One region of the Methylobacterium sp. CB376 genome, then DNA from elsewhere that is predicted to be linked to it. Evidence: riboswitches for the same ligand, from Rfam matches in the RefSeq annotation. Region 1 holds a riboswitch; the other holds the start of a gene.

Evidence for each region. Region 1 has a riboswitch for cobalamin ahead of QA634_RS04165 (TonB-dependent receptor). Riboswitches for the same ligand answer to the same signal wherever they lie in the genome.
Region 2: it holds a riboswitch for cobalamin, as region 1 does, so the genes downstream of both, QA634_RS12325 (CbtB domain-containing protein) here and QA634_RS04165 (TonB-dependent receptor) in region 1, are expected to answer to the same signal.

Annotation. Positions count from the first base shown of each region.
Region 1 is NZ_CP121648.1:942,354-949,974, reverse strand. It holds gene QA634_RS04185 (OmpA family protein) at 1-123, shown strand, start outside; gene QA634_RS04180 (bestrophin family protein) at 311-1,225, shown strand; gene QA634_RS04175 (SDR family NAD(P)-dependent oxidoreductase) at 1,331-2,101, shown strand; gene QA634_RS04170 (peptidase) at 2,139-3,566, opposite strand; gene QA634_RS04165 (TonB-dependent receptor) at 3,568-5,733, opposite strand; cobalamin riboswitch at 5,947-6,140, opposite strand; gene QA634_RS04160 (hypothetical protein) at 6,834-7,310, shown strand; gene QA634_RS04155 (hypothetical protein) at 7,373-7,621, shown strand, end outside.
Region 2 is NZ_CP121648.1:2,724,476-2,732,096, forward strand. It holds gene cobO (cob(I)yrinic acid a,c-diamide adenosyltransferase) at 1-152, opposite strand, end outside; gene cobU (bifunctional adenosylcobinamide kinase/adenosylcobinamide-phosphate guanylyltransferase) at 155-688, opposite strand; gene QA634_RS12315 (LysR family transcriptional regulator) at 730-1,668, opposite strand; gene QA634_RS12320 (MFS transporter) at 1,766-2,935, shown strand; cobalamin riboswitch at 3,067-3,262, shown strand; gene QA634_RS12325 (CbtB domain-containing protein) at 3,293-3,469, shown strand; gene QA634_RS12330 (CbtA family protein) at 3,549-4,274, shown strand; gene QA634_RS12335 (DUF1636 family protein) at 4,271-4,627, shown strand; gene cobW (cobalamin biosynthesis protein CobW) at 4,624-5,658, shown strand; gene QA634_RS12345 (hypothetical protein) at 5,734-5,922, shown strand; gene cobN (cobaltochelatase subunit CobN) at 5,922-7,621, shown strand, end outside.

The DNA of each region.
Region 1 (7,621 bases):
AACCTCGTGGCGGTGGGCTACGGCAAGCGCCACCTCAAGGACGCGGCCCGCCCGACCGCGCCCGAGAACCGCCGCGTCACCGCCGTCAACATGTCGGCGGTCAAGTCGGCCTCGCGGGAGTGATCCGCTGTCCGGACGATCACGTCCGAACAGCGGGTGACAGGCCCGCGCGGCGCGTGAGCGAAGCCGACATCCGCATTGCGGAGCAATCCGTCGGATGTCGGATGCCAAGCCCGCCTTGAGGCTGCCACGCGGCCGTGGCCACCAGGCGCGCGGTCCCCGCGGGGCCGCGCGTCGCGCGAGGTCCATGATGGTCGTCCGGCCCCGTCCAGGCCTGATCCAGGTTCTGTTCACGCTGCAGGGCTCGATCCTGCCGAAGGTGATCCGGCAGGTGGCCGGCATCACGGCGGCCGCCTTCCTGGTGGTGGCGGTCGAGCGGCACTGGCCGCAATCCTTCCCGGGGCCGGAGGGGATCGGTCCCTTCACGCTGGTGGGCCTCGCCCTCTCGATCTTCCTGAGCTTCCGCAACAATTCCTGCTACGACCGCTGGTGGGAGGCCCGCAAGCAATGGGGCGCCCTGATCGCCGAGACGCGCGACCTCGTCCGGCTGATCGGCGTCCTGCTGCAGGATCCGGCCGAGGCCGCGACCCGGCGGGCGTGCCTGCGGCGGGTCGCGGGCTTCGCCCACGCCCTGCACGCGAGGCTGCGCAGCGCCGACGAGGCGGCGGCGGCCCGGCCCTGGCTGCCGGACGGCGAGCGCCTGGAGGGCCGGGCGAGCCCGACCGACGCGGTGCTCGGGGCGCTCGCGGCCGACCTCGCCGGGGCCCTGCGCCGGGGCGCCCTCAGCGACATCCTGTTCGCGCAGATGCAGGGGCGCGTCGCCGCCCTGTCGCAGATCCACACCGCCTGCGAGCGCATCCAGTCGACGCCGCTGCCCTTCGCCTACACGCTCCTGCTCTACCGCACGGCCTGGATCTACTGCCTGCTCCTGCCCTTCGGGCTCGCGGCCTCGCTCGGCTGGGCGACGCCCGCCGTGGCCGCCCTGGTGGCCTACACGTTCTTCGGCCTCGACGTGCTCGGCGACGAGCTGGAGGAGCCGTTCGGCCTGGAGCCGAACGACCTGCCCCTCGACGCGATGCTGCGCGGGATCGAGCGCATCGTGTGCGACGCGCTCGGCGAGCCCCTGCCGCCCGTCCTGCGGCCCGAGGGCGGCGTGCTGCGCTGACGCCGGCGTCCGACACCGCGCCCCGCGGTCGCCTTCGCGCCGGCGCGCCCCACTTCGCCTGATGTCCGGCCGCGGAGCCGGGCGAGAGAGCCGGAGCGCGCCGCGATGATCCCGATGCTGGACCCTCAGACCCTCACCGTCTTCGTCACCGGCGCGACCGCCGGGTTCGGCGCCGCCCTCTGCCGGCGCTTCGCGGAGGCGGGGGCGCGGGTGATCGGCTCCGGCCGCCGCCGCGACCGGCTCGACGCGCTCAGGGCCGAACTCGGCGAGCGGCTGCACGTGCTCGAACTCGACGTCACGGACCGCGCCGCGGTCCTCGCCGCGGTCGAGTCCCTGCCGGCCGGGTTCGACGCGCCGAACGTCTGCATCGCCAATGCGGGCCTCGCCCTCGGCCTCGCGCCCGCCCAGGAGGCCGACCTCGACGATTGGGACCGGATGATCGCCACCAACGTCAACGGCCTCGCCTACACGGTCCGCGCGCTCCTGCCCGGCATGGTGGCGCGGGACGAGGGGCACGTGGTGCTGCTGGGCTCGGTGGCGGGCGACTACCCCTATCCGGGCGGCAACGTCTACGGCGCCACCAAGGCCTTCGTGAAGCAATTCGCCCTCAATCTGCGGGCCGATCTCCTCGGCAGCAACGTGCGGGTGACCAACATCGAGCCGGGCATGGCCGAGACCGAGTTCTCGCTGGTGCGCTTCCAGGGCGACGCCGCCAAGGCGGCCAAGACCTACGAGGGCGTGGCGGCGATGTCGGCCGAGGACATCGCCGAGACGATCTTCTGGTCCTGCACCCTGCCGCGCCACCTCAACATCAACCGGATGCAGATGATGCCGGTGATGCAGGCCTTCTCGCCCTTCGCGGTGAAGCGGGGCTGAGGGGCGGGCGCCGCCTCCCGGCGGGCCCGCGGGGCCGTCAGGCCCGCCGCCGCCAAACGGCCCTCAGGCGGCGCCCGCCGAGCACGACGCCGCTCGTCGCCACGATCAGGCCGAGCCCGCAGAGCGCCGCGATCACGCCCCGGCGGAGCGGGGGGTGGCGCAGCAGCGGCCCGACATCGAGCGTGTGCAGGGCGTCGAAGAGCCAGCGCTGCGCCCGGCCGCTCCGGTCGAGCCGCCCCAGGATCTCGCCGGTCGCCGGGTCCGCGTGGATCCAGGTCTCCGCGGGATCGTCGAGAACGAGGCGCAGCACCGGCAGGCGCGGCGCCCCGCCGCGGTCGGACCAGTAGGCGTCGGGCGCCGCGACCCGCTCCACGGCCGCGAGGCCGGCCCCCGGCACGAGGTGGCGCGCCGCCGCCCGGATCGCCTCCTCGCTCACGGCGGTGCCGCAGCAGGGCCGCACGCCGGCCGGGCCGGCCGCGAGGATCCGGGGCGCCCCGCCGAGGAAGCCGAAGCGCAGCTCGACCGTGCCGGGCGGCGCGGCGGCGAGCGCCTCGCGGGCGATCGGGAAACCCGCCGCCGGGCCGGCGTAGCGCGCGAGCGCCGCCGCGTCGGGCATGCGGGGGCCGAACCAGCGGTTCGGGTTCACCGACAGCCAGCCGCTGAGCAGGAAGCTCGTGAGCGCGAGCCCGCCCGCCACGCCCGCGAGGTGGTGCCACGCCCGCCAGCCGCCATAGGGCGTGGGCCGGCCGCGGCGCAGGCGCAGGAGGCCGATCGCCCAGCCGCTCGCCATCGCGGCGAGCGCGAGCCCCGACACCCACAGCACCGCCCCCCGCCAGAGGGCGGCCCGCGCCCGCAGGGGCGTGAGATAGAGCCAGTGCGGCACCGCCCCGAGCCAGTTCCAGACCCGCTCGCGGCGGGTCGTGTCGAGGGCGAGTTCCCCGGTCGCCTCGGAGAGGTAGAGCTCGGTCCCGGCCGCGTCCCCGAGGGCGACGCGCCGGAAGGGCCGCAGGGCGTCGTAGCGCGCCGTCACGGTCCATTGGTCGCGCCGGACGCGCCCGAGATCGCGCACCGCGCCGGCCGCCGGGTGGCGGCGGGCGAGGGCGAGGGCGGCCTCGGCGGTGAGCGGCGCCACCGGCTCGCCGGTGACGGCGGAGAGCGCCCGGATGCTCCCGTCCGGCAGGCCCAGCCGGTAGACCGGGACCGCGCCCCGCATGGTCAGGGTGACGCGCTCCGGGAAGGCGGTCAGCCCCGCGCGCGCCAGCGCCTCCTGCGGCCCGAGCCGCACCGCCTCGACGGCGAGGGGCGGCAGGGCCGCGAGCCGCTCGGCCTCGGTCAGGGCCGGGAAGCCGACGAAGAGCATCACCGGCCCCGACAGGAGCCACGTCGCCACGAACAGCCCGGCCGCGATGCCGAGCCAGCGATGGCCGAGATGGAGCCAGCGCGTCAGGCGCTTGCGCGGGGCCACGTCAGAACGTCACCCGGTAGGCGAGTTCGACCGCGCGCGGCGGGCCGAGCAGCCAGGAATTCGCGTTGCCCGAGACGGCGTAGATCCGGTCGGTGAGGTTGGTGGCGCGCAGGGACAGGCGGGAATCCGGCGTCACCTGCCAGTCGAGGCCCGCATGGAGGAGGGCGTAGCCGGGCCGCCGCACCGCGTTGGCGAAGTCGCCGAACACCGGCCCGACCGCGTTGAGGCCGAGCCGCGCGGTCCAGCCCGGCGCGAAGGCGTGGGCGATCCAGAGATTGGCCACGCGCTCGGGCACGTCGACCGGCACGTTGCCGGCGAAGGAGGTGACGCGCCCGCCCGCCGCCTGGGCGAAGCGGTCGTAGCGGGCCTGGAGCAGCGCGAGGTTTGCGTCGATGCGCCAGCGCTCGTCGAGGGCGAAGGACAGGGCCACCTCCATCCCCCGCGAGGATTGCCGGCCGACCTGCCGCGAGAGGGTCGGGCGGTCGGGATCGGGGACCAGCAGGTTGTCCTTGGTGATCGCGTAGGCGGCGAGGGTCCACTCGCCCCGGCCCTCGGCGAACAGGCCCTCGGTGAACAGCCCTTTGGCGCCGGCCTCGACCTGCTCGCCCGTCGCCAGGGTGAATTGCGACTGCGCGACGCTGGTGGTCAGCAGGCTCCCGAGCGGATCGGCCGCGGTCGCGTAGTGCGCGTAGAGGGCGAGGCCGGGCACCGGATCGTAGACGACGCCGATCCGGGTCCCGAGGGAGTCGAACGTCCTCGTGAAGGCGGCGGCGGCGAGCGGGCGCGCCACCGCGACGGTGGGGGAATCGAAGCGCAGGCCGGTGACCAGGGCGAGCTGCGGCGAGACTTCGAGACGGCTCTCGGCGAAGACCGCGGCTTGGTTCAGGCGCGAGACGATGTCCCGGCGCGTGCCCGCGAGATTGAGGAAGGCGCCGGGCACCGGGCGCAGGAGGTCGACCGTGCTCTCGCCGCCGAAGGGCGTGTTGCTGTCGCGGTCGAAGGCGACGCGGTTCACCTCGAAGCCGACCGCGACCGCGTGGGGCAGGCCGAACAGGCTGCCGCGCAGGGTCGCGTCGAGGCGGGCCCCGACCTGCTCCTGGTGGTGGAGGATCTCGATGTAGTCGGAGCGGACGACCCGCCCGGTCGCCGGATCGTAGCGGTACTGCTCGACGTCGCGCCAGTGCCGCTCGGCGGAGAGCCGGTAGGCGGTGCTGCGGACCGCGAAATCCGGGCGCGGCGTCCACTCGGCCTTGACCTGCGTCCAGCTGTCGAGCCAGGCGATGCGCGAATCCTGGACGTTGTAGTTGACGAAGCGGATCCGCGCCGGGACGCGGCCGCCGATCAGCGGCGAGCCCCAGGAGCGGCTGGGCTCGCTGGCGCCGAGATCCTGCGAGAGCGTGACGCTGAGGTCGGGCGCGACCCGCCGCGTCAGCGAGGCCGAGAGCGCGAGATTGCGCAGATCCCCGTCCGGGCGGACGAAGCCGTCGGAGCGGTTGCCGCTGAGCGCGAGCCGGTAGGCGGCCGCCTCGCCGAGAGGCCCGCCCGAATCGAGCGCGAGCCGCGCGGTGCCGTCCGGGCCGAGGGCGGCCCGGGCCTCGCCGAGGGGCGCGAGGACCGGGCGCTTGGGCACCACGTTGATGACGCCGCCGATCGCGCCCTCTCCGTAGAGCACCGAGGCGGGGCCGCGCAGCACCTCGATCCGCTCCGCCGACCACGGATCGAACGGGAACGTGACGGTGCCGGCCCCGACATAGAGCCGCGTGCCGTCGTGGAGCTGCTGCACCGAGCCCGCGCCGGCGAAGCCCCGGCTGGCGAAGGACAGGTTGCCGTTGCCGGGCGCGGCCAGGCTGGTGATGCCGGTGGCGTTCTGCGTGACCGCGTCCGCGACGCTGGTCTGGCCCCGCGCCCGGATCGTCTCGCCCGCGACGACGTCGAGGCTCGCGGGCACCTGCAGGGGCGTCAGGTCGAGCCGGCTGCCCGTGCGGGCCGGCGCCGTGAGGGACAGGCCGGACTCGCCCGGGCGCCGGCCGGCGACCTCGATCGCGTCGAGGGGGATCTCCTCGGCCCCGGCCGGGGCCGCGAGGAGGAGGGCGAGGACGGAGCGGGCGGTGGCGCGGGGCACGATCATGGCGGTGTCCGGGATGGCGTCGGACCCGTCCGTCACCATGGCTGCGGCTTTCGTAAGTTTTAACGTTACATTTGCTCCTTCAAGCACGGCCCGCCCCGGGCCGCTCGGGCGCCGTGGCGGGGGATGGCTCGGAGGGAGGGGCGCAGGCAAGGCGGGGCGGGCGACGATGTGGCACGTCACCGCGAACGACGCCGCGCGGCCGCCTCGCGCCCGCTCCGGCACCCGCCAGGACACCCCGCCCGGCGTGTTCGCGTGTGACCACGGTCGACGGCAGGTCTCCTGGCTCGCGGGTCGCCGCCCCCCATCGTCTTCCCGGGCATGACCCCAGTGACGTGGTGATGGAGGGCTCGCCGCTCACAGTTGCGGGGGCAGCCGCGGATTCGGGCGCGAGCCCTCACCGCGTTCCCTGTTAGGCCCCGGAGGGCACCGTCGAGCGATAGGCTAGGCTCCGGCCACGCCCGGCGCAAGGAGGCGACGGTGGCCGGCCCGGGCCGCGGATCCCCGCCTCAAGGCGGTGCGACGGCCGCCGAGGGCGGCCGCCATCCCCGCGGCGCGCGGGCCATCGATCTTGCCGGGGCGGTCCGGCGGGCACTTCCCGCACGACCGGGGCGGGATGCCCGGGATCACTCGACTCATCGGCGCCGCGCGCCGGCTCGGCGGCCCCTCGTGTCGTACCTCGCCGTCAATCCGCCCTCACGATCCTGGCTCGTGCTAGATGGTATTGCTTATCCGCCGTACATCCTGTAAGGTAAGTAGAAGTTGAAGAGATTCGTCATCTTCGCTCGCTTGACTAGAGGGTGACGAAAAATGACAAAATAAACGCCTGTGATGCAAATTTTTATTAAATAATGTGACTATAAAAGATAGATACATGATCGTCATTATGTAATAAATACCACTTATTCGATCTCTCTGAAAGTATGAAGCGGATTGCAAAAGCATTGATACAACAAATATGGCGGTGAATGCTGACTGTTTCTGCCGAGGACACGCACGTTATGCTCCATTGTGGCAGACGGAGACCTTTCAGTGCTGGTCTTTTGTGGGATTTATCACGAATAAATCCAAGACAATGGCGATCGGAGACATGGGCGGGGTGAGTGCGGGTTCCGGTCCGGACGTCCGCCAGAGGGGTGCAGATGATGACGGGAGTTGGTTTCACAAATCTCGGCAGCAGAAATCCAATCGAAATCGGCAAGTCTGCCTATGAAAGATCGTTCGGCGTCAAATTTTTTGAGGAACATGAGATCTCCGAGGACGGAATATACGATTACAACACGAGAGTTTTGCCGTCCAATCTCTCGTGCGGGTTGCGCACCGACCTTGAAGGGCAGAGGATCGCCGTCGTCGGCAACGGAAGGGTCGATGCGAGCGGCGCCGAGATCGATGCCCATGATCAGGTCATCCGCATCACCGGGATGAGACACTGGCGAAGGGACCCTGACGGTGATGGGGTCAGGACCACCTTGTGGGCGGGCCTGCCGGCTCACGTGGTCGCCCGCGACGAGGCGGGCGCCGTGCATGCTAACGGCGCGTTCGCGTCGCTGGTCCGCGACGGCGTCGCCTTCTGGGCGGTGTCGCCCTTCCACGTCACCTGTGTGCCTATCTTTGGCTGAGGCGCGCCGGACGGCTGCAGGATCTCCTGGTCGCGCCATCCTCGACGACGGTGTTCGACGGGATGCACGCCTACCTCTCCGCCGAAGAGATGTCCGTCCTGTTCTCGATGCCGGTCGGCCCGCGAGATCTGACGGGGCTGACGGATTTCGAACTGCTCCTCACCGGGACGCGTCTCGTTCTTCTGCTGGAAGCCTGCAACGTCGCGCAGATCAGCCTGTACGGCGTCGATCTGTTTCGGTCGGAGCCCGACAGCATCTGGTTCGGTCACGATCCGGCGACCGATCTCAAGGTGCTTCGTGGCGTCATGAGA
Region 2 (7,621 bases), 1.8 Mb from region 1:
AGCCCGAAGGCCGCCGTCGACTTGCCCTTGCCGGGGCCGGTATGGACGATGAGGAGGCCCTTCTCGATCGTCTTGCCCGCCACCTCCGCGTCCTGCACGGCCTTGCGCTTGGCCATCTTGGCGCGGTGGCGCGCGGCCTCGTCGGTCTCCATCCTCAGCCTCCCTTCAGGACGAGCGGCAGCCCCGCCGCGACCAGCACGACCCGGTCGGCGATGGCGGCGAGGCGCTGATGCAGGCGCCCGGCCTCGTCGCGGAAGCGGCGGGCGAGGGCGTTGTCCGGCACGATCCCGAACCCGACCTCGTTCGAGACCAGGACGAGGGGGCCGGGATGGTGCCCGCAGGCCGCGACCAGCGCCGCCGTCTCGGCCGCGAGGTCGGCCTCGGCGAGGAGCGCGTTGGTCAGCCACAGCGTCAGGCAGTCGACCAGGACCGGCCGGCCGGCCGGGCTCTCGCCGAGCAGGGAGGGCAGGGCGCGGGGCGCGTCGCGGGTCTCCCAGCCGGCGGGCCGGCGGGCGCGGTGGTCGGCGATCCGCGCGCGCATCTCGTCGTCGTAGGCCTCGGCCGTCGCGACGTAGAGCCAGGGCGGCGGCAGCGCCTGGACGAGCCGTTCCGCGTAGGCGCTCTTGCCCGAGCGGGCGCCGCCGAGCACCAGGGTCAGGCGGGGCAGGGCCGCCGGTTCACTCGCCACCCGGGTTTCTCCACCAAGCCACGCGTACCCGTCGCCCGCGCCTATGGCACAGAGCCGGCGCGGGCGCGAGCGAAGCCGGCAATCCCGCGCATGCGCTCGGCGAGGAAGTCCACCAGCACCCGCAGGCGGGCCGGCATCGAGGCGCCGCCCACGAACACCGCGTGGATCGCCTCGCGGTCCCCGGGGTTGAAGGGTTCGAGCAGCGGCACGAGCCGCCCCGCCGCGAGGTCGTCGGCGATGTGGAAGTCGCCCACCCGCGTGACGCCGACGCCCGCGAGCGCGAGCTGCACCAGCGTCTCGCCGTTGTTCGCCCGCATGTTGCCCCGTACGGCGAGGAGGTGATCGCGGCCGTCCTCGCGGAAGGGCCAGCCGGGCTCGACGCGCCGGAAGCTGAACTCGAGGCAATTGTGGGCGGCGAGGTCCGCCGGCACGAGCGGCGTCCCGGCGCGGGCGAGGTAGGCGGGCGAGGCCACCACCGTGCGGCCGGTCTCGCCCAGGCGCCGCGCGGTGAGCGGGCCGTCGGCGAGCGGCCCGAAGCGGATCGCCACGTCCGCGCGCCCTCCGAGCACGTCGGCGAGTTCGTCCGACAGGTCGATCTCGACCACGATCTCGGGGTGAAGGGCGGCGAAATCGGCAAGCAGCGGGACGACCGCGAGCCGGCCGTGGGCGGTCGCCGCGCTCACCCGCACCCGTCCGCGCGGCCGGCCCTGGTCGGCGAACGCCCGCTCGGTCTCGTCGAGGTCGGCGAGGATGCGCCGGGCCGCCCGGCCATAGACCTCGCCCTCCGCGGTGAGGCGCAGGCTGCGCGTGGTCCGCACGATCAGCCGCACGCCGAGCCGGGCTTCGAGGCGCGCGACGATTCGGCTCACGGCCGAGGGCGTCAGGCCGAGCCGGCGCGCCGCTCCGGCGAGGCTGCCGGCCGCGACCACTGCCAGGAAGGCGCTCATCTCGCCGGCCCGATCGGCCCCGTCCCGTCCCATTCGTGAGCCTCGCGCACGGATCTCGGTCCCGCCCATCGGCTACCGCGCCGAGACCCGTTCCGCCACCTGATGTCGCGGAACGACGAGGATCATCACGATGAAGAGCAATCCCGCCCTGCTCGCCCTGGCCGTCGGGGCCTTCGGCATCGGCGTGACGGAGTTCACCCCGATGGGCATGCTGCCGCTGATCGCGGGCGATCTCGGCGTCTCGAGCCCGGCGGCGGGCCTCGTGGTCAGCGCCTACGCCCTCGGCGTCCTTGTCGGGGCACCGCTCGTGACGCTCGCGGCGGCGCGCCTCCCGCGCCGTCGCCTGCTGGTCGGCCTGATGGGGATCTTCACCCTGGGCAATGTCCTGGCGGCCCTCGCGGGCGGCTACGCGATGCTGGTCGCCGCCCGGCTCGTCACCTCGCTCAACCACGGCGCCTTTTTCGGCGTCGGCGCGGTGGTGGCGGCGCAGATCGTTCCGCCGGAGCGCAGGGCCGCGGCGGTGGCGACGATGTTCTCGGGACTGACCGTCGCCACCATCGGCGGCGTGCCGCTCGCGGCCTGGATCGGCGAGGCGCTCGGGTGGCGCGCGGCGTTCTGGGGCATCGCGGGAATCGGCGTCCTCGCCATGCTGGCGCTCGCCCTCGCCCTGCCGGACCTGAAGGCCGAGGCCGGCGCCGACCTGCGCGGGGAACTGCGCGCGCTGGTCCGCGGGCCGGTCCTCGCCGCGCTCGGCCTGACCGTGGTCGGATTCAGCGCGATGTTCACGGTCTTCACCTACATCGTCCCGATCCTGCAGGTCGAGGCGGGGATGTCCGCCGGCGCCGTCACCGCCATGCTGGTGCTGTTCGGAATCGGGCTGGCGGCGGGGAACTGGCTCGGCGGAGCCCTCGCCGACCGCTCGGTGGACGGCACCATCGCGGCGGCTCTGGCCGGGATGGTGGCCCTTCTCCTGGTCTTCGCCGCGACCTTGCGCGCGGAGGTCGCGGTCGCGATCCTGATCCCCCTGTGGGGCGTCGCCAGCTTCGCTCTGGTGCCGCCGCTCCAGATGCGGGTGATGAACGAGGCGCGCGAGGCCCAGAGCCTCGCCTCGGCGATGAACATCGGCGCCTTCAACCTCGGCAACGCGGTCGGGGCCGCGCTCGGCGGCGCGGTGATCGACGCGGGGCTCGGCCATCCCGCCGTGCCGCTCGCGGGAGCCGCCATGGCGGCGGCGGGCCTCGCCATGCTGGTGGCCCTTCGCCGGGACCGCCGTCCGCGCCCCGTCCCGGCGGCCTGCTGAGCCCGGATCGGGCCGGCCCGCGGCGACGGAAGCCGGGGCTCCTGCCGCGATCGCGCGCGGTTGCGGGTGCGATTGCGGGCGCGATAGCCGGAAACCCGCCCTCCGGCCGATTGCGCGCGGGGGGCCGAGCCGCTACCTTCCGCCGCGACGGTGCCTCGGCGACGAGGTGAAAAGGGAACGCGGAGCGGGGCCAGCCCCGGAAGCCGCGGCTGCCCCCGCAACTGTGAGCGGTGCGGGCCCGCCATCGGCCACTGGAGCGATCCGGGAAGGCGGCGGGCACGGTCCACCATCGCGAGCCAGGAGACCTGCCGTCACCCCTTCCTCTCGACGCCGCCGGCGGGGCGGCAGGAGTTCACCATGGTTGCTGCTCTTCGTGCCCTCGCTCCCGCCCAGACCGGCGAACGCCTCGTGGCGGTCTGCGTCGCCGCCGCTCTCGGCATCGGGCTGATCTTCGCGTCGGGCTTCTCGCCCGCCGTCGCGCTGCACAACGCCGCGCACGATTGGCGCCACGCCAACAACTTCCCCTGCCATTAGGGCGCGAGACCCTCGCGGACATGACCCGCGCGACGCCCTGAGGGCGCCGCGCGGTCTTCGCGTTGGCAGGATGACCGAGATGACGATCCGACTCCTCTCCGCGGCCCTGGTCGCGGGCTTCCTCGCCGCTTTCGTGGCGTCGGGGCTGCAATTCGCGCTGACCTCCCGGCTGATCCTGGAGGCCGAGACCTACGAGAACCACGCCGCTCTGGCCCCGGCGCCGGCGCTGATCGTGCGCGCCGCCCATTCCGAGCACCAGCACGGCGGCGGCGCCGCCGAGGCGGAGGAGTGGCAGCCCGCACCGGGCCTGCCGCGCCTCGCCTTCACGGCGCTCGCGACCCTGGTGACCGGCGTCGGCTACGCGCTCCTCCTCGGCGCGGTGCTGCTCGCCACCGGCCGCACCGTCACGCGCAGCGAGGCGCTGCGCTTCGCGATCGGCGGCTTCATCGCCGCGAGCCTCGCCCCGGCGGTCGGCCTGCCGCCGGAGCTTCCCGGCATGGGCGGGGCCGCGCTCGAAGCGCGGCAGGGCTGGTGGCTGGTGACGGCCCTCGCGACCGCGTCCGGCCTCTTCCTCGCGGTGATCCGTGGCGGGGCGCTCGCGACCGCCGCGGGGCTCGCCCTCATCGTCGCGCCGCATGTCTGGGGGGGCCCGCACGTCACCGAGAGCGGCGCGCTGCCGCCGGCCCTGGCGGCGCAGTTCGCGGCCCGCTCCCTCGCCATCGGCTTCGTCTTCTGGACGGTGCTCGGGCTCGGCTTCGGCTGGGCCTGGGACTGGGTCGCGCGCCGGCCCGAGGGGGCGCGATGAGCCTGACGCTCTACGTCTGCACCACCTGCCGGGCGCAGGCCGATCCGCCCGAGGGGCCGCGGGCCGGCGCCCGGCTCCACGCGGCGCTGTCCGAGGCCTTCGCGGGCGAGGACGTCTGCGTCACGCCCGTCGAGTGCCTGTCGGTGTGCAAGCGGCCCTGCACGGTGGCGGTCGCCGCGCCCGGCCGCTGGACCTACGTCTACGGCGACCTCGATCCGGCGGGCGCCGTCGCGATCCTGCGGGACGGCCTGTCGCGCTACGCCGCGGCCCCGGACGGGATCGTGCCCTGGCGCGAGCGTCCGGAAGCCTTCCGCAAGGGCGTCGTCGCCCGCATCCCCCCGCTGCCCGCATGACCCTCCTGACCAAGATCCCCTGCACGATCGTCACCGGCTTCCTCGGGGCGGGAAAGACGACGCTGGTGCGCCACGTGGTCGAGCACAATGACGGCCGCCGGCTCGCGATCATCGTGAACGAGTTCGGCGATGTCGGCTTCGACGGCTCGCTGCTGGCCTCCTGCGGCGTGCCGGGCTGCGACGAGGACGCGGTGGTGGAACTGCCCAACGGCTGCATCTGCTGCACGGTGGCGGACGATTTCGTGCCCGCCCTGAACAAGCTCCTGGACCGGCCGGAGCCGCCCGAGCACATCCTGATCGAGACCTCGGGCCTCGCCCTGCCCAAGCCGCTGGTGCAGGCCTTCAACTGGCCGGCGATCCGCTCGCGGGTGACCGTCGACGGGGTCGTGGCGGTGGTGGACGGTCCGGCGGTGGCCTCGGGAGCCTTCGCGGACGACCCGGAGGCGTTGGCGGCCCAGCGGGCGGCGGATTCCTCGGTCGATCACGACAACCCCTTGGAGGAGGTGTTCGAGGATCAGCTCCTCTGCGCCGACCTCGTGGTGATGAACAAGGCCGACCTCCTCGACGCGCAGGCGCGCGCGGCCGTGCGCGCCGCCGTGGAGGCGCAGCTGCCGCGGGCGGTGAAGCTCGTCGAGACCGCGCACGGGGCGATCGACCCGCGCGTGCTGCTCGGTCTCGGCGCCGCGGCCGAGAGCGACCTGGCGGCGCGCCCCTCCCACCACGAGACCGAGGAGGACCACGACCACGACGACTTCGCCAGCGTGGCGGTCCCGGTCGCGGCGGCGGCCTCGCCGGAGGATCTCGCGGCCAGGGTGGCGCGGGCCTCGGACGTGCCCGGGGTGCTGCGCATCAAGGGGTTCTGCCCGGTCGAGGGCAAGCCGATGCGCCTCGTGGTCCAGGGCGTCGGCCGCCGGATCGCGCATCATTACGACCGGCCCTGGCGGGCCGGCGAGGCGCGGGACGGCCGGCTCGTGGTGATCGGCCTCGCCGGCTTCGACCGGGAGGCGGTCGCGGCGGCCTTGGCGGGGTAGGGTGCGGGAGGGCAGGGGGCGGGACGCCCCCTGCCGGGGGCCCGGGGCTGCCCCCGGGCCTTGAGGAGGGGAGCCATGTCGGAGCCCGCGTCGCGGCGCTGGACGGTGCCGGAATTCTTCGCCTGGCAGGAGCGCCGGGAGGCGCGCGACGACCTGGTCGGCGGCGTCCCGGTCCGCGTGATGACGGGCGCCCGCGACCCCGACGCCCTCACGGCGGCCTCCCCGCGCCTCGTCCGCGGGGCGCAGCCGTCCGGCGGGGCCTGATGCATCTCCTGCGCGTCGATTCGGTCTCGCTCGACGAGGGCGAGGCGGCGGTGGATCCGGGCCAGTCGCCCGGGGACGTGGTGGCCCTGTCCTTCACGGATTCGGACCTCGCCGGCCTCGCGGCCGCGCAGGCGGAGGCGGGCCGCGCCGCGGCGATGCCGAGCCTGCGGCTCGCCAAGCTGGCGCGGCTGCGCCACCCCCTCTCGGTCGACCTCTACGCCGAGCAGGTGGTGGCGCGGGCGCGGTTCGTGGTCGTGCGCTGCCTCGGCGGACTCGATTACTGGCGCTACGGCGTCGAGCGGGTCGCGCAGGTCTGCCGGGCCGGCGGCATCCCGCTCGCAATCCTGCCAGGCGACGACCGGCCGGATCCGCGGCTCGCCGCCTTCGGCACGGTCCCGGCCGAGCTGCGCGAGACCCTCGACGCCTATTTCCGCGCCGGCGGGCCCGAGAACCTGCGCCGGATGCTGCTGCGGATCGCGGGCGAGCTCGGCGCGCCGGTGCGGGCGGAGCCGCCGCGGCCGCTGCCGCGGGGCTTCGTGTGGTGCCCCGGCTGCGGGATGACGGAGCCCTCGCGCCTGCCGGCCGCGTGGCCGGGCGCGGCGACGGCCCTCGTGCTGGTCTACCGCTCGGCCGTGCTCGGGGGGGATGCGGCCCCGGCCGCCGCGCTGGCGGCGGCCCTGCACGCGGAGGGGCTCGCGCCCGTCGTCGTCGCGGTGTCGAGCCTGAAGGACCCGGAGGCGGTCGCCGCCCTGCGGGAGGCGATCGTGGCCCGCCCGCCCGCCATCGTGGTGGCGGCCACCGCCTTCTCGGCGCGGGAGGACGCGCGCTTCGTGCTCGACGCGGCCGCCTGCCCGGTGATCCAGGCCTTCACCGTCGGGGCGCCGCGCGCGGCCTGGGCGGCCTCGGGGCGGGGGCTCGGCGCCGCCGACCTCGCCATGCAGGTGGCGCTGCCGGAATTCGACGGCCGCCTCGCCGGATATCCGATCAGCTTCAAGGAGGAGGTGTCCGAGAGCGAGGGCTTCACGCAGCGCCGGGCCATCCCGGATTTCGCCGGCTGCGCGGCCCTCGCCGCGCGGGCGGCCGCCTGGGTCCGGCTCGCGCGCCGGAAGCCGGCGGAGCGGCGCCTCGCGCTGGTCCTGTCCGACTACCCGGCGCGGGGAGGGCGGGCGGGCTTCGCGGTCGGCCTCGACACCCCGGCGAGCGCCGTCGCGATCCTCGACCTGCTGGCGCGGGAGGGCTACGCGGTCGGGCCGCGCCCGGCGCCGGGGGCGCTGATGCGGCGCCTCACCGAGGAGGCGCCCGCCCTGGCGGTGCCGCTCGGCGCCTATCGGGCCTGGCTCGCGCGGCTGCCGGCGCCGTCGCGCGAGGCGCTCGCGGCCGCCTGGGGCGAGCCCGAGCAGGATCCGGCGCTGCGGGAGGGGGCCTTCCGGTTCCGCGCCGCCCGGATCGGGCAGGTGCTCGTGGCGCTGCAGCCGGACCGGGGACGGGCGGCCGGCGATCCCGAATCCCGCAAGGCGGGTTACCACGACCCGGACGCGGTCCCGAGCCACGCCTACCTGGCCTTCCACCTCGCGCTCCGGGAGCAGGCGGACGCGCTGATCCATCTCGGCACGCACGGCACGACCGAGTGGCTGCCCGGCAAGGCGGTGGCGCCCTCGCCCCTGTGCTGGCCCGCCCTCGCGGTCGGGGCGCTGCCGGT